Regions from separate parts of the Streptomyces sp. NPDC048516 genome, predicted to be linked through region 2. Evidence: predicted binding sites of a transcription regulator. Region 2 holds the regulator's gene; the other holds the start of a gene.
The links. The regulator HspR, encoded in region 2, represses chaperone genes until heat shock. The targets are predictions, from matches to a motif close to TTGAGNNNNNNNNNCTCAA.

Region 1 (8,397 bases), on a different contig from region 2:
CGGCAGGCGGCGAGTCCGCCGGGGGAGTAGAGGCTGTTGTTGTCCTCGGTGACGGTCCAGTCGGGTCCGTTGTCGATGTCCAAACACAGGGCGTCATAGGTGTCTTGGCCCGCTCGGGTCCGCAGGTGGGCGACCAGGTCGGTGTGCAGGATCTCGCTGCGCGGGTCGGCCAGCGCCGGTGCCGAGACCGCCGAGAGCGGGCCCGTGCGGTGCCAGTCGATGACCGCTTCCTCGCGCTCGACGACGACGATCCGGCCCCAGCGCGGCACTTCGGCCGCTCTGGCCAGGGAGAAACCGACGCCGAGGCCGCCGATCAGTACGGAGGGCCGCACCCGGTCGGCCGGCAGCGCGGCCAGAGCGGCGTCGATCAGCAGCCGCTCGGACCGGCCGTCGGAGGTGTCCATCAGGAAGCAGCCATTGGCGATGATCTCGTAGATCATGGGCGCGGCGGGGGCGCCGGAGGCCTCAACTCCGGTTCCTGCGGGGGGTCCGCCCCGCTGTCGCAGCACCACTTCGCCGTACGGGCCCTCGCGGCGGTCGAGGGTGCGAGGGGCCTCGGGGAGGCCGGTCGTTGCCTGCGTCGGAGTAACGGGAGCCATGGCGTCATGGTGACCAATACGGGCCGCGCCGGTCCAACGCCGGGAGCAGGAGTCCGCCGGCGGCGGCACGGACGTGACGCCCCTTCGGACGGTTGCCTTGTGTGAGGGATATCACTCACACAGCTTCTTCATGGGTTGAGCATGCAGGCTGGTCCGCGACGTAGGGCAAGGCAGGGAAACCACGGCCGGGGGGACGGGCGTGGCTGACCGGATCCGCCAGGGACGGAAGGAGCCTCGGACAAGTGAGCTGGCTGGGAACCGCCGCGAGAGCACGGGCCGATCGCGCGCCGTCCGCCATTCCGGGGACGGGTAACGGGCCGGGCGCGGCGCCGGCCGTTCCGCCGGACCTGCTGCCGGGCATCCCCCGGCAGCGCCCCTCCCGGCCGGCCCTCGTGACGGCGGAGCAGGCAGCGCTGCCGGCGCCCCCGCGGCGACGGCCGTGGCGGCTGCTGCCCACTCCCGCCGGCACCCCCTTCACCTTCGGCTACGCCCTCCTCCTCGTGGCCACCTCGCTCTTCGCCGAGTACGCCGACCCGGCGCTGGTCTCCGACCTGCTGCAGGGCTCCAGTACGGACGTCGTCCACCTGGCACAGGCCCCGCTGCTGGTGCTCGTCGCCAGCGCCCTGTGGATCGCGGGCGGTATGACCTCCGCGTACGCCATCGGCTTCCTCTTCGTCCTGACGGCGCTGGAGCGGCGGATCGGCGGGCTGCGCACCGCCGCCGTCTTCTTCGGCGGCCATGCGCTGGCCACCCTCGCCACCGAGCTGCCCGTCGCCTTCTCGGTCGCCGCCGGCCGGCTGCCGGAGAGCTCGCTGCACCGTCTCGACTACGGCATCAGCTTCGGCGTGATGACCAGCATCGGAGCCCTCGCGGGCCTGCTGCCCGCCTGGTTGCGCTGGCCCGTGCTGGCCGGCGTCGGGTACGTGGCCGTGACCGATCTGCTCGCCTCCATCGACCCGATGACCGACTGGGGGCATCTGCTCTCGCTTACCCTGGGGCTGGTGAGCTGGCCGCTGCTGCGCCGCTGGCGCACCCGGCACGCCCGGCCCGCGCCGTTCCTGGGCGACCTGGGGCACCAGGCGCTGCGGGGCGTGCGGACCTACTGAGCGCCCGGCGGCCGCGGGCTCACGGCCGCACGGCCGAGCGGTACGTATGGGCGATGGCGTAGGCGCAGCCGCCCAGCAGCGCCACGCCGGACAGCACACCGCTGACGAACGGCACCCATGCCACGGCCGAGGTCGCCGCCATGACCAGCCCGGTCACCCCGAGCGCGGTCAGCGCGACACCGGGGACGGCGATGCTGCGCCGCTGCCAGATCGCCGACAGCGCGATGAAGTGCAGACCGACGATCAGCGCGGTCCAGGCCACGGCGGTCGGCTCGGGGGCGCCCGCGGCCCGGAGCGCGAGATTGCCGCCGATCAGCAGCACCACCTCGGCCCCCACGACGAACGCGAACCGCCCCCGGAACCAGTCCGCCCGGGGACCCTCGGCGCCCTCGGCGGGCTGCCCGCGGCGCCCGGCCCGCAGCGCCAGCGTCAGCAGCCCGGCGAAGGTGAGCACCGCGAGCACCCGCAGGGCGATACCGAGCGCGGGATTCAGCGGGGCGTGTGCATTGGCGACCACGAAGACCGTGCCGAAGAATGCGCCGATGAAGACTCCGGACGTCCGCTGCAACATGCGGTGAAGGTAGCAGTCATGACGGGGTGTGAGGACACAGGCGGCGGGTCTTCCGTACGGACCGCCCGGCCCCGGCCGACGCCCTGCCCGAGCCGTCCGGGGGCCCGGCAGCCCCTTGCCCGAGCCGTCCGGGGACCCGGCCGGACCGCTATCCCAGCCACATGAGCATGCCGTCCCCCTGGTCCGCCGCCGTGCGGAAGAACGGCCGCAGCTGCTCGTAATGCTCGCGCACATAGTCCAGGGACTCGCCCCGCTCCCAGACGATCGCCGGGTACACCTCCGCCGCGGCCAGATCCGCCGGGCCGACGCCCTCCGTCAGCCGTTCGCCGGATATCTCCGCCAGCGCCCCGGCGGCGGCCCGCACCTGCTCGGGGGTGAGGTATCGGGGCGGGCCGTAGCCCCAGTCGTCGGCATCCGGGACGGCCGCCTCGCCATGGACGATGTCCACCGGGAAGGCCGCCCGGCGCAGCAGGAATCCGAGTGCGTCCCAGGCCTTGTCGACGTCCATGCAGCGCGCCGGCGCGGACTGCGAAGACCCGGCCGCCTCCGTCTCCGTCTCCGCCTCTGCTTCCGCCTCCATCCACTCGCCGACCAGCTCCAGCGCCCACTCGGGATCGCCCAGGGCGCGGTCGAGTTCGGCAGGGGTGACACATGCGTACTGTCCGATCATGCTCATGGTCTTGAGGCTAGAGGCGGCCACTGACAACACCGGCCGGCGATGGGGCCGTTGCTCTCCCGCAGCGAGCGAATCAGGCCAGGGGCGGGGTGCCGTGGCCGCCTGGGAGAATGGCGGCCCCTTCCGAGCGCGGCCTCGTGCGGCGCTTGCCGGCCGCAGGAGTGCACCCGCCTTGTCCCCAGACCGCATGCCATCGACCGACCACGAGCAATCGATTCCGGACACCGCCGATCTCGGCCTGCAGGCCGACTGCGGCAGCTGCTTCGGGCTCTGCTGTGTCGCGCTGCCGTTCGCGGCCTCGGCGGACTTCGCGATCGACAAGGACGCCGGCCGGCCCTGCCCGAACCTGCAGACGGACTTCCGCTGCGGCATCCACACCGACCTTCGCCGGCGCGGCTTCTCCGGCTGCACCGTCTTCGACTGCTTCGGCGCCGGGCAGAAGGTCTCCCAGGTCACCTTCGGCGGACGGGACTGGCGCCGGGCCCCGGAGACCGCCCGGCAGATGTTCGACGTCTTCCCCGTCATGCGGCAGCTGCACGAACTCCTCTGGTACCTGGCCGAGGCGCTGGCCCGGCCGGCGGCCCGTCCGGTGCACGCCGAGCTGCGGGCCGCGCTGGAGAAGACCGAAGGCCTCACCCGCGCGGGCGCCCAGGAGCTCACGGCGCTCGATGTGCCGGCCCACCGGGGCGAGGTCAACGCCCTGCTGCTGCGCACCAGCGAGCTCGTACGGGCCGGGGTGCCGGGCCGCAAGAAGGAGCGGCGGGGAGCCGATCTCATGGGGGCCCGCCTCAAGGGGGCGCGTCTCCGGGGCGCCAACCTCCGCGGTGCCTACCTCATCGCCGCCGACCTCAAGGGCGCCGATCTGCGCACCGCCGACCTGATCGGTGCCGATCTGCGGGACGCCGACCTCAGCGGTGCCGATCTCACCGGCGCCCTCTTCCTGACCCAGTCGCAGCTCAACGCGGCCAAGGGCGACGCGGCGGCCAAGCTGCCGCAGGGCTTGTCCCGCCCCGCCCACTGGTAGCGCGCCGCGTCCGATCGCTCACAGCGAACGCACAGCGGGGAACATCTCCTGATCCGGCTGCATTGAGTGGGTAAAGCTCAACTTGCTTGCCGAAGGGGAGATCATGGCTTCGACGTCCACTCCGCTCACTCTGCCCGTGCTGCCCCTCGATGACGAGGTCGTGCTCCCCGGCATGGTGGTGCCCCTGGACCTGTCCGACGCGGACGTACGGGCAGCGGTGGAGGCCGCGCAGGCCGCCGCCACCCCGGGTAACAAACCGCGGGTGCTGCTCGTTCCCCGCGTCGACGGCACCTACGCCGGCATCGGCACGCTCGGGCGGATCGAGCAGGTCGGGCGGCTGTCCGACGGCGATCCCGGGGCCCTGATCCGGGGCCTGGGCCGGGTGCGGATCGGCTCCGGCACGACCGGGCCCGGCGCCGCCCTCTGGGTGGAGGGCACGGCCGTCGAGGAGACGGTCCCCGAGCCTCTGCCCGGCGCGGTGACCGAACTCGTCACGGAGTACAAGGCGCTGGCCACCAGCTGGCTGCGCAAGCGCGGCGCCTGGCAGGTCGTCGACCGCGTCCAGCAGATCGAGGACGTCCCGACGCTGGCCGACAACTCCGGCTACTCGCCGTTCCTGACCACCGAACAGAAGGTCCATCTGCTGGAGACCGCCGATCCGGTCGCCCGGCTGAAGTTCGCCACCGAGGCGCTGCGCGAGCACCTGGCCGAGCAGGACGTCGCCGAATCCATCGCCAAGGACGTCCAGGAAGGCGTCGACAAGCAGCAGCGGGAGTTCCTGCTGCGGCGGCAGCTGGAGGCGGTCCGCAAGGAACTCGCCGACCTGAACGGCGATCCGGAGGACGAGAGCGACGACTACCGCGCCCGGGTCGAGGCCGCCGACCTGCCCGAGGACGTCCGCAAGGCCGCCCTCAAGGAGGTCGACAAGCTGGAGCGGTCCAGCGACCAGAGCCCCGAGGGCTCCTGGATCCGCACCTGGCTGGACACCGTCCTGGAACTGCCCTGGAACGAACGCACCGAGGACGCCTACGACATCACCGGCGCCAGGGAGGTGCTGGACGCCGACCACTTCGGCCTGGAGGACGTCAAGGAGCGGATCACCGAATACCTGGCCGTCCGCAAGCGACGGGCCGAGCGGGGCCTCGGGCCGGTCGGCGGGCCGTCGAAGGGGACATCGCGCGGCGATGCGGGCCAGGGCGGCGGGCGACGTGCGGGCGGCGCCGTGCTGGCGCTCGTCGGGCCGCCCGGGGTCGGCAAGACCTCGCTCGGCGAGTCCGTCGCGCGGGCCATGGGCCGGAAGTTCGTCCGGGTCGCGCTCGGCGGCGTCCGGGACGAGGCGGAGATCCGCGGCCACCGCCGTACGTACGTCGGCGCGCTCCCCGGCCGGATCGTACGGGCCATCAAGGAGGCCGGGTCGATGAACCCGGTGGTGCTGCTCGACGAAATCGACAAGGTGGGCTCCGACTTCCGGGGCGACCCGGCCGCCGCCCTCCTGGAGGTCCTGGACCCGGCGCAGAACCACACCTTCCGTGATCACTACCTGGAGGTCGAACTCGACCTCAGCGATGTGGTCTTCCTGGCCACCGCCAATGTCCTCGAAGCCATCCCCGAGCCGCTGCTCGACCGGATGGAGCTGGTGCGCCTGGACGGCTACACCGAGGACGAGAAGGTCGTCATCGCCCGGGACCACCTGCTGCCGCGCCAGCTGGAGCGGGCCGGTCTGGAGACCGGCGAGGTGACCCTGGAGGACGACGCGCTGCGCAAGCTGGCGGGGGAGTACACCCGTGAGGCGGGCGTACGGAATCTGGAGCGCGCCGTCGCCAGGCTGCTGCGGAAGGTCACCGCACAGCACGAACTGGGGGAGCGGGAGCTGCCGTTCACGGTCGGCACGGACCAGCTGCGCCCGCTGATCGGGCGGCCGCACCACACCCCGGAGGCGGCGCAGGACCCGGCCGAGCGGCGCACCGCGGTGCCCGGGGTGGTCACCGGACTCGCGGTCACCGGCGCGGGCGGCGATGTCCTCTATGTGGAGGCCTCGCTCGCCGATCCGGAGACCGGCGCTTCCGGGCTCCAGCTGACCGGCCAGCTCGGTGACGTGATGAAGGAGTCCGCGCACATCGCGCTGTCGTTCCTGCGCTCCCACGGTGCCGAACTGGAGCTTCCGGTCGCCGACCTGAAGGAGCGCGGTGTGCATCTGCACGTACCGGCGGGCGCCGTCCCCAAGGACGGGCCGAGCGCGGGCGTGACGATGACGACGGCGCTGGCCTCGCTGCTGTCGGGCCGGCAGGTCCGGCCGGAGGTGGCGATGACCGGTGAGGTCTCGCTGACCGGGCGGGTGCTGCCGATCGGCGGCGTCAAGCAGAAGCTGCTGGCGGCGCACCGGGCCGGGATCACCACCGTCATCATCCCCCGGCGCAATGAACCGGACCTGGACGACGTACCGGCCGAGATCCTGGACTCCCTGGAGGTCCACCCGGTCGCCGATGTCCGCCAGGTGCTGGAACTGGCGCTGACCCCGGCCGCGCACGGGGCCGCCCCGGAGATATCGGTCGCGGCCTGAGGGGCACGGCCTGAGGGCACGGCCTGACGGCCCCGGCCTCACGGACCCGGCCGGAAACGGTACGGGCCCCTGCCGCACCCGGTGTGCGGCAGGGGCCCGCTCGTGCGTACGGCCCGGGCGTGGAGAGGGGCCGCACGCCCGTGCATCAGCCGTTGGCGAGGGCCTTGAGACGGTCCAGCGCGCCGTTGAAGCGGTTGTGGTCACCGACCGTCGTGCCGGACGAGGTGTACTGCCAGATGGTGTGGAAGCCCCAGCCGGCCGGGAGTTCGCCGGCCGAGGAGCCGTAGCGCGGTATCCACAGCGGGTTGACGGCGCCGAAGGCGGCGGAGTTGCCGGTGCACTGCTTCCACCAGCTGGTGGAGGTGTAGATGACGGCGTCCCGGCCGGTACGCGCCTTGTAGGTGGCGAACCAGTCCTTCATCCAGTTCACCAGGCCGGCCGCGCTCAGCCCGTAACAGGTCGCGCCGTAGGGGTTGTACTCCATGTCGAGCGCGCCGGGCAGCGTCTTGCCGTCCCGGGACCAGCCGCCGCCGTGATTGACGAAGTAGGTGGCCTGGGCGGCACCGCTGGAGGTGTCGGGCGTCGCGAAGTGGTACGCGCCCCGGATCATGCCGGTGTTGTAGGAGCCGTTGTACTGCTGCGCGAAGGACGGATTGGTGTAGCTGGTGGACTCGGTCGCCTTGACATAGGCGAAGCGGACGCCGCTGTTCCAGAGCGTCGACCAGGCGACGCTGCCGTTGTGGCTGCTGACGTCCACACCCTCGACGGACGCGAGTGACGACGCCGGCGGTGTGGTGCCGGCCACGGTGCCCTCGTGCCGGGCGATCTGGGAACCGGCCCAGTCCTGGCCCGGGTGGCGGGGCTCGGGCGCGCGCCGGGTGGCCGTGGCTCCGGCGGTACCCGGCAGCCCGAGGAGGAGGGAGAGGACCGCGAGGAGGACCCCGGCCAGGGTCGTGAGGGAGCGTGCGGGTCGGTGGGGGAAGCCGGATCTGAGCACGGACATACGTGCCTCCGAAGATCTCGGTGGGTGACCTGAGGGGGGAGGAACTGACGGCATGGCGCAGGCGTGCGGACGCGGCGGTGCGACGGGCAGGGCGCGCGGCGGACCGTTGACAGCCCGGGGCCTCTTGGTATGCCCATGCCAGAAATGACGGTACGCGCGTAGAACGACGTGACAAAAGAGGGGCGCCGTGCTGCCGTTGGTCTACTCCTGCGAAATACTGGCCGAGCTGCGGCTTCAGTCGCCGATGGCGGAAACTTTCAGGTGAGGGAAAGCGAGAAGGGGCGCTGACGTGCACAACACCGGAGCCGACGGTACGACGGCGGACGGCGAACCAATTGGTGTGGACCACGTATTTCTGGCCCTGGAACGCGAATTGGCGGTATTTCTCCGCCGGGCCCGTGCCTCGTCCGGCGAACTGGCACGAGAGGTACATCCTGACCTGGAGCCCTCCGCGTACGGCCTCCTCGTCCGGCTGGCCGACGCCGGCACCCAGCGGGCCACCGGCCTCGCCGGCTTCTTCGGCGTCGGCAAGGCCACGATGAGCCGCCAGTTGCACGCCCTGGAAAAGCTCGGACTCATCGCCCGCGAGCCGGATCCCGCCGACGGCCGTGCCGTCCTGGTACGCCTCACCGAGGAGGGCCGCGACCGCTTCACCCGCGTCCGCACCGGCCGCCGCGCCCAGTACGCCCGCCGCCTCGCCTCCTGGGACCGCACCGAGGTCGCCGAACTCGCCCGTCTGCTGCACCGGCTGAACACGGAGCAGGAGGGGGACGAGGTCTAGGGGCGTCTCTCCTGGGGGGCGTCCTGCACGGCGGGGAGTGGTGGCCTCGGCCCCCGGGACCCGCCTCGCCGTGGTGC
Region 2 (8,397 bases):
CCGCTGAGGCCTGGTGACGATAAGGGCAATATAAAACTTGAGCCCATGGGACTCATGTCTGTTGACAGGTTTTCTTCGGTACTGCACTCTTGAGCCTGTTCCACTCAAGTCAGCTGGAGGAATTGAAATGGCACGTGCGGTCGGCATCGACCTGGGCACGACGAACTCCGTCGTCAGTGTTCTCGAAGGCGGTGAGCCCACCGTCATCACCAACGCCGAGGGCGCCAGGACCACGCCGTCCGTTGTCGCCTTCGCCAAGAACGGCGAGGTGCTGGTCGGCGAGGTCGCCAAGCGTCAGGCGGTCACCAACGTCGACAGGACCATCCGGTCGGTCAAGCGCCACATGGGCACCGACTGGAAGATCGACATCGACGGCAAGGGCTTCAACCCGCAGCAGATGAGCGCCTTCATCCTGCAGAAGCTCAAGCGCGACGCCGAGTCGTACCTCGGGGAGAAGGTCGTCGACGCGGTCATCACCGTTCCGGCCTACTTCAACGACTCCGAGCGCCAGGCCACCAAGGAGGCCGGTGAGATCGCGGGCCTCAACGTCCTGCGGATCGTCAACGAGCCCACCGCGGCGGCCCTGGCCTACGGCCTGGAGAAGGACGACCAGACCATTCTGGTCTTCGACCTCGGTGGCGGCACCTTCGACGTCTCGCTCCTGGAGATCGGCGACGGCGTCGTCGAGGTGAAGGCCACCAACGGTGACAACCACCTCGGTGGTGACGACTGGGACCAGCGCGTCGTCGACTACCTGGTCAAGCAGTTCCAGAACGGCCACGGCGTCGACCTGGCCAAGGACAAGATGGCGCTGCAGCGTCTGCGCGAGGCCGCCGAGAAGGCGAAGATCGAGCTGTCGTCCTCCACCGAGACGACGATCAACCTTCCCTACATCACCGCCTCCGCCGAGGGCCCGCTGCACCTGGACGAGAAGCTCACGCGCTCGCAGTTCCAGCAGCTCACCTCGGACCTCCTGGACCGCTGCAAGACACCGTTCCACAACGTGATCAAGGACGCGGGTATCAACCTGTCCGAGATCGACCACGTGGTCCTGGTCGGCGGCTCCACCCGTATGCCCGCCGTCGCCGAGCTCGTCAAGGAGCTGACCGGCGGCAAGGACGCCAACAAGGGCGTCAACCCGGACGAGGTCGTCGCCATCGGCGCCACCCTCCAGGCCGGTGTGCTCAAGGGTGAGGTCAAGGACGTCCTCCTGCTGGACGTCACCCCGCTGTCCCTCGGTATCGAGACCAAGGGCGGCATCATGACCAAGCTCATCGAGCGCAACACCACGATCCCGACCAAGCGGTCCGAGATCTTCACGACGGCCGAGGACAACCAGCCGTCCGTGCAGATCCAGGTCTACCAGGGCGAGCGCGAGATCGCGGCGTACAACAAGAAGCTCGGGATGTTCGAGCTGACCGGTCTGCCGCCGGCCCCCCGCGGGGTCCCGCAGATCGAGGTCTCCTTCGACATCGACGCCAACGGCATCATGCACGTGACCGCGAAGGACCTGGGCACGGGCAAGGAGCAGAAGATGACCGTCACCGGCGGCTCCTCGCTGCCGAAGGACGAGGTCGACCGGATGCGCCAGGAGGCCGAGCAGTACGCGGACGAGGACACCAAGCGCCGCGAGGCCGCCGAGACCCGCAACCAGGCCGAACAGCTCGTCTACCAGACCGAGAAGTTCCTCAAGGACAACGAGGAGAAGGTCCCCGGCGAGGTCAAGACCGAGGTCGAGGAAGCCCTCACCGAGCTGAAGGAAAAGCTCAAGGGCGAGGACACCGCCGAGATCCGGACCGCCACCGAGAAGGTCGCGGCCGTCTCCCAGAAGCTGGGCCAGGCCATGTACGCCGACGCCCAGGGTGCGGCCGGTGCCGAGGGCGCTGCCGGTGCCGAGGGCGCCGAGCAGGCCAAGGCCGAGGACGACGTCGTGGACGCCGAGATCGTCGACGACGAGAAGCCCAAGAAGGACGGTGCCGCGTGACGGAGGAGACCCCGGGCTTCGACGAGAAGCCCGACGTCCCTTCCGACGCCGCTCCCGAAGACGCGGCGCAGGCCGAGTCCGCCGACAAGGCGGGCTCGGCCCCGGCCGGGGACGTAACGGACGTAGCGCTCCAGGCGCAGCTGGACCAGGTACGTACGGCGCTCAACGAGCGCACGGCGGACCTCCAGCGGCTCCAGGCGGAGTACCAGAACTACCGCCGTCGGGTGGAACGGGACCGGGTCACGGTCAAGGAGATCGCCGCGGCGAACCTCCTGTCCGAGCTCCTTCCCACCCTCGACGACATCGGCCGTGCCCGTGAGCACGGTGAACTGGTCGGCGGCTTCAAGTCGGTGGCCGAATCGATGGAGACCGTGGTCGCCAAGCTGGGTCTGCAGCAGTTCGGCAAGGAGGGTGAGCCCTTCGACCCGACGATCCACGAGGCGCTGATGCATTCGTACGCACCGGATGTCACCGAGACGACGTGCGTGGCGATCCTGCAGCCCGGGTATCGCATCGGTGAACGAACGATCCGCCCCGCGCGGGTCGCCGTCGCCGAGCCGCAGCCGGGTGCCCAGGGCGCCAAGTCCGCCTCCGACGAGGACCCCCAGGCTTCGGACGAGGAGAGCGGTGGCCCGGACGAGGGCTGACGTGAGGACAGAGAGTAAATCCGTGCGGGAGGAGGGACGTCGGGGATGAGCACCAAGGACTTCGTCGAGAAGGACTACTACAAGGTCCTCGGCGTCCCGAAGGACGCCACCGAAGCGGAGATCAAGAAGGCGTACCGCAAGCTCGCCCGGGAGTTCCACCCGGACGCCAACAAGGGCGACGCCAAGGCCGAGGAGCGCTTCAAGGAGATCTCCGAGGCCCACGACGTCCTGGGCGACACCAAGCGCCGCAAGGAGTACGACGAGGCGCGCACGCTGTTCGGCAACGGCGGCTACCGCCCGGGTCCGGGCGGCGGCGGCTCCTTCAACTTCGACCTGGGTGACCTCTTCGGGGGCACGCCCGGTCAGGGCGGCGGGGGCGGCGGCTTCGGCGGCGGGCTCGGGGACGTCTTCGGCGGCCTGTTCAACCGCGGCGGCGCCGGTACGCGTACCCACGCGCGCCGCGGCCAGGACATCGAGTCCGAGGTGACGCTCAGCTTCACCGAGGCGGTCGACGGGGCCACGGTCCCGCTGCGGATGTCCAGCCAGGCGCCGTGCAAGGCGTGTTCGGGTACCGGCGACAAGAACGGTACGCCGCGGGTCTGTCCGACCTGTGTCGGCACCGGCCAGGTCAGCCGGGGCGCGGGCGGTGGCTTCTCGCTCACCGACCCGTGCGCCGACTGCAAGGGCCGGGGCCTGATCGCCCAGGACCCCTGCGAGGTCTGCAAGGGCAGTGGCCGGGCGACCAGTGCCCGCACGATGCAGGTCCGGATCCCCGCGGGCGTCTCCGACGGGCAGCGCATCCGGCTGCGCGGCAAGGGCGCTCCGGGCGAGCAGGGCGGCCCGGCCGGCGATCTGTACGTGGTCGTGCATGTCGACGCCCACCCGGTCTTCGGCCGCAAGGGCGACAACCTCACCGTCACGGTGCCGGTCACCTTCCCGGAGGCCGCGCTCGGTGGTGAGGTCAAGGTGCCGACGCTGGGCGGCCCGCCGGTGACGCTGAAGCTGCCGGCCGGCACCCCCAACGGACGCACCATGCGCGCCCGGGGCAAGGGTGCGACCCGTAAGGACGGCACCCGGGGTGATCTGCTGGTCACCATAGAGGTGCTGGTCCCGAGCGACCTCAGCGGCAAGGCGAAGGAGTCGCTGGAGTCCTATCGCGAGGCGACCGCGGGCCCGGACCCGCGGGCAGAGCTGTTCCAGGCCGCGAAGGGAGCTTGAGATGGACAGCCGGGGCGGGCAGCGTCGTAACCCCTATGAACTGACCGAAGAGTCGCCGGTGTATGTCATCTCCGTCGCGGCTCAGCTCTCCGGACTGCATCCGCAGACCCTTCGGCAGTACGACCGGCTGGGGCTGGTCTCGCCCGACCGCACGCCCGGGCGGGGCCGCCGCTATTCGGCCCGGGACATCGAACTGCTCCGTACGGTGCAGCAGTTGTCCCAGGACGAGGGCATCAACCTCGCCGGCATCAAGCGCATCATCGAGCTGGAGAACCAGGTCGCCGCCCTGCAGCAGCGGGTCGTCGAACTGCAGGGCGCCCTGGAGGGCGCGGCCAGCGCGATGCAGCAGCGGGAAGCGGCGGTGCACGCCTCCTACCGGCGGGATCTGGTGCCGTATCACGACGTGCAGCAGACCAGCGCGCTGGTGGTGTGGCGGCCCAAGCGGCCGGAGTGATCCGGCAGGCCGGGGCACGGGCACCCGGCGCGTGAGGTGGCAAAGGGCCGGGGAAACCCGGCCCTTGTCGCGTTTTTGCGCACGGTGCGGGGCGTCGTGGTGTGCCGCCTGCGTCCGCCCGCGTACGGCCGCGCCCGCTCAGCAGCCGTTGTACCCCGCCGTCGGCATCGACAGCCGGCGGTGCACATGCGACTTCATCGCCAGGGTGTAGACCGGCTCGTCGAAGTCGGTGGTCTCCAGGCGCACCCCGGCCTCGGCGCACCGTGCCGTGAACTCGGCGGCGTTGTCGATGGCATTCTCCAGTGCCCGGCGGTTGGGCGCCACGAACACATCCACCAGGCCCGCTTCGACATCGCGCCACAGCGCGCCGTGATCGGCGCGCAGGTGGTGCAGGCTGAGCCGGCAGGTCAGGTGGTAGTCACGGGCTGCCGCCCACTGGGTGCACATGTCGTGCTGGCCGCGGTCATCGACCAGGAACGGATCCTCGTCCAGCTCGGACAGCGGCATCAGGCAGGCGATCGCCGTCACTCGGACCGAGTTCATCGTGCCCTCCGGGGCGTGGCGACTGTGGGGGCGACGATACCCCCGCGGGTGGCCCGTGGAGGAGGGGCTGTACCGGGCGGCGAAGCGTAACCGCAGGCGTGACAGATCTTCCAGCCGTCCTGGCTGACGGCCAGTTGGCCGCCGCAGCGCGGGCAGAGCTCGGCGTGCGGATGCGGCCGGGTGGAGGACGGACGTCTTGGGGACGGACGCCTTGGGGACGGACGGCCCGGAGCGGTCGTCACGATGCGCACTGCCGACGCCATGCGGCCTCCAGCTGCCGTCTTTTGCCTGGGGCAGGCCCGATGCCGTCCGCCATTGCACGGAGCTGTTCGGTTCCCGTCGCTCCTGAGTACCAGGTGGACGGCCGGCGGCGGAGCGGGAAGGTCCGTTTTCGGCCAGGGGGCCGACGGGCCCAGCGGGACGCGGGGGCGGCGGCCCGGCCCTCAGGCCCGGCCCATCGCCTTGGTCACCGCGATCTCGATCATGACGCGATCGGGGTTGGGCGTGGGGGTCCGGCCGTAGCGCTCGGCGTACCGGCGCACCGCGTCGGCCACCGACTCGCTGTCCGTACGCACCCGCCCGATGCCCTCCAGGGTGGCCCAGCGGCCCTTGTCGACCTGGCACACGGCGACGGTGGCGCCGTCCGCCCCGGCGGCGAGGACGTTTTTGACCTTGGTGCTGTCCTTGCGGGTGATGATCCGCGCGATCCGCTGCCCGGCGTCGTAGGTGACGCCCACCGGGACGACGTGCGGCGTCCCGTTCGTCCGCAGCGTGGTGAGGGTCGGCATCAGGTACTCGCCCCAGAAGGCGAGGTACTCCGGGCTGAGGGCACTGAGGTCATGGGCCATGGGGGCAAGGGTAGGCCGGGGCCCGGGGGTCAGAGGAAGTCGGTGGTTTCCAGCTCGAAGGAGAAGGGGGCGGGGAGGGGGAGGGGTTTGCCGAAGGGGGCGATGTGGGTGGCGAGGTAGTCCTCGCCCTCCGGCTCGCTGAACAGCGTGACCGCTGACTTGTCACGGTCGACCAGGAGATGGAGCGGGATGCCGGAGCGGGCGTAGCCATGGCCTTTGGAGACGCGGTCCTTGCGGGGCTTGCGCGACGTCACCTCGACGACCATGGCGACGCCGTCGCTGGGCATCCAGGGAGGGGCGCCGCGGAAGAGACGAAGCGCTCGTGGGGCGATGGTGGCGTCGGGGATCACGTGGTCCGCGGGCCGGCCCGCCGGGTGGGGAAGGACAAGTCCTTTGTGTCCCGAGAACTGCATCGCCGTCGCGGACAACTGCATCACTTGCTCGGAGACGAGACCCAGGTAGTCCTCGTGGTCGCCGTCCGGCGGCGGTGTCACAGCGATCTCCCCCTCGATGAGCTCGGCTCGGAAACCTGCCGGGGTCTCCAGCGCCAGAAAGCCTTCCAGGAGGATGTCGTCCTGCGTGGGCATCGGCTCGTGTGCCATAGCCGTCATGCTGCACCTCCTCGTGGTCGAAGGCCAGTGTCGCCGGGTGGTGCGGGTCCGGACGGCGCGTTGGGTGCGATTCCCTCGCACGAGTGAGCGAGGGTGGGGTGGGCAGGGCTCCCGGAACAACCTTGAGTGGAATAGACTCAACTTATCGCACGTTGGCATGAGCAGGGTGGGTGCCGTACAGGCGCAGAATGGGCCCGAACGAGCCCGCCAGAGGCTGTTCAGGACGAGTCGAGGAGGATCGCGAGGACGTGGACGCCGAGCTGACCAACAAGAGCCGGGAGGCGCTGAGCGCCGCCAATGAGCGGGCGGTCACCGCCGGGCACGCGGACATGACGTCCGCGCATCTCCTGCTCGCGCTGCTGGCCGGGCAGGACAACGAGAACATCATGGACCTGCTGTCCGCCGTCGAGGCGGACGCCGCCGTGCTGCGCAACGGCGCCGAACGGCAGCTCGCCGGGCTGCCGAGCGTGCAGGGCTCGACGGTCGCGCCGCCGCAGCCGGACCGCGACCTGCTCTCCGCCATCGCCGACGCCACCCAGCGCGCCAAGGAACTCGGTGACGCCTATGTCTCCACCGAGCACCTGCTCATCGGGATCGCCGCCAAGGGCGGGCGCACCGGTGAGCTGCTGGCCGACCAGGGCGCGAGCGCCAAGAAGCTGCTGGCCGCCTTCGAGGCGAGCCGGGGCGGGCAGCGGGTGACCAACGCCGACCCGGAGGGCACGTACAAGGCGCTGGAGAAGTTCGGTACGGACTTCACGGCGGCCGCCCGCGAGGGCAAGCTCGACCCGGTCATCGGCCGGGACCACGAGATCCGGCGCGTGGTGCAGGTGCTCTCCCGCCGGACGAAGAACAACCCGGTGCTGATCGGCGAGCCGGGCGTCGGCAAGACCGCCGTCGTCGAGGGACTGGCACAGCGGATCGTCAAGGGCGATGTGCCCGAGTCGCTGCGCGACAAGCGGCTGGTCGCACTCGACCTGGGGGCGATGGTCGCGGGCGCCAAGTACCGCGGCGAGTTCGAGGAGCGGCTGAAGACCGTCCTCGCGGAGATCAAGTCCAGCGAGGGCCAGATCATCACCTTCATCGACGAGCTGCACACCGTCGTGGGCGCGGGCGCCGGCGGCGACTCGTCCATGGACGCCGGCAACATGCTCAAGCCGATGCTGGCCCGTGGTGAGCTGCGGATGGTCGGCGCGACGACGCTGGACGAGTACCGCGAGCGGATCGAGAAGGACCCGGCGCTGGAGCGGCGCTTCCAGCAGGTGCTGGTCACCGAGCCGACCGTCGAGGACACGGTGGCCATCCTGCGCGGGCTCAAGGGCCGCTACGAGGCCCACCACAAGGTGCAGATCGCGGACTCCGCGCTGGTCGCCGCCGCCTCCCTCTCCGACCGCTACATCACCTCCCGCTTCCTGCCCGACAAGGCCATCGACCTGGTCGACGAGGCCGCCTCCCGGCTCCGTATGGAGATCGACTCCTCCCCGGTGGAGATCGACGAGCTCCAGCGCGCCGTGGACCGTCTCAAGATGGAGGAGCTGGCGCTGCGCAACGAGACCGACGCCGGCTCCCTCCAGCGGCTGGAGAAGCTGCGCAAGGACCTCGCCGACAAGGAGGAGGAGCTGCGCGGCCTGACCGCCCGCTGGGAGAAGGAGAAGGAAAGCCTCAACCGGGTCGGCGCGCTCAAGGAAAAGCTCGACGAGCTGCGCGGCCAGGCCGAGCGGGCGCAGCGCGACGGCGACTTCGACACCGCTTCCAAGCTGCTCTACGGCGAGATCCCGGGCGTCGAGCAGGCGCTGGAGGAGGCGGCCGCCGCCGAGGCCGAGCAGGAGGCCTCCAAGGAGTCCATGGTCAAGGAGGAGGTCGGCCCCGACGACATCGCGGATGTGGTCGGCGCCTGGACCGGCATCCCGGCCGGCCGGCTGCTGGAGGGCGAGACCCAGAAGCTCCTGCGCATGGAGGAAGAGCTCGGCAAGCGGCTGATCGGCCAGACCGAGGCCGTACGGTCGGTCTCCGACGCCGTCCGCCGCACCCGCGCCGGCATCGCCGACCCGGACCGCCCCACCGGCTCCTTCCTCTTCCTCGGCCCGACCGGTGT

Region 1: the regulator HspR is predicted to act here: its motif matches at 4,039-4,057, upstream of lon (endopeptidase La).

What each region holds. Positions count from the first base shown of each region.
Region 1 is NZ_JBICWS010000002.1:653,563-661,959, forward strand. Features, by position in the region: gene ACGFR7_RS06765 (spermidine synthase) at 1-599, opposite strand, end outside; gene ACGFR7_RS06770 (rhomboid-like protein) at 842-1,705, shown strand; gene ACGFR7_RS06775 (hypothetical protein) at 1,725-2,276, opposite strand; gene ACGFR7_RS06780 (YfbM family protein) at 2,425-2,952, opposite strand; gene ACGFR7_RS06785 (pentapeptide repeat-containing protein) at 3,140-3,976, shown strand; gene lon (endopeptidase La) at 4,080-6,536, shown strand; gene ACGFR7_RS06795 (lysozyme) at 6,682-7,539, opposite strand; gene ACGFR7_RS06800 (MarR family winged helix-turn-helix transcriptional regulator) at 7,829-8,320, shown strand.
Region 2 is NZ_JBICWS010000004.1:33,582-41,978, reverse strand. Features, by position in the region: gene dnaK (molecular chaperone DnaK) at 128-1,984, shown strand; gene grpE (nucleotide exchange factor GrpE) at 1,981-2,631, shown strand; gene dnaJ (molecular chaperone DnaJ) at 2,677-3,849, shown strand; gene ACGFR7_RS09685 (heat shock protein transcriptional repressor HspR) at 3,851-4,303, shown strand; gene ACGFR7_RS09680 (hypothetical protein) at 4,442-4,846, opposite strand; gene ACGFR7_RS09675 (pyridoxamine 5'-phosphate oxidase family protein) at 5,290-5,694, opposite strand; gene ACGFR7_RS09670 (Uma2 family endonuclease) at 5,724-6,296, opposite strand; gene clpB (ATP-dependent chaperone ClpB) at 6,554-8,397, shown strand, end outside.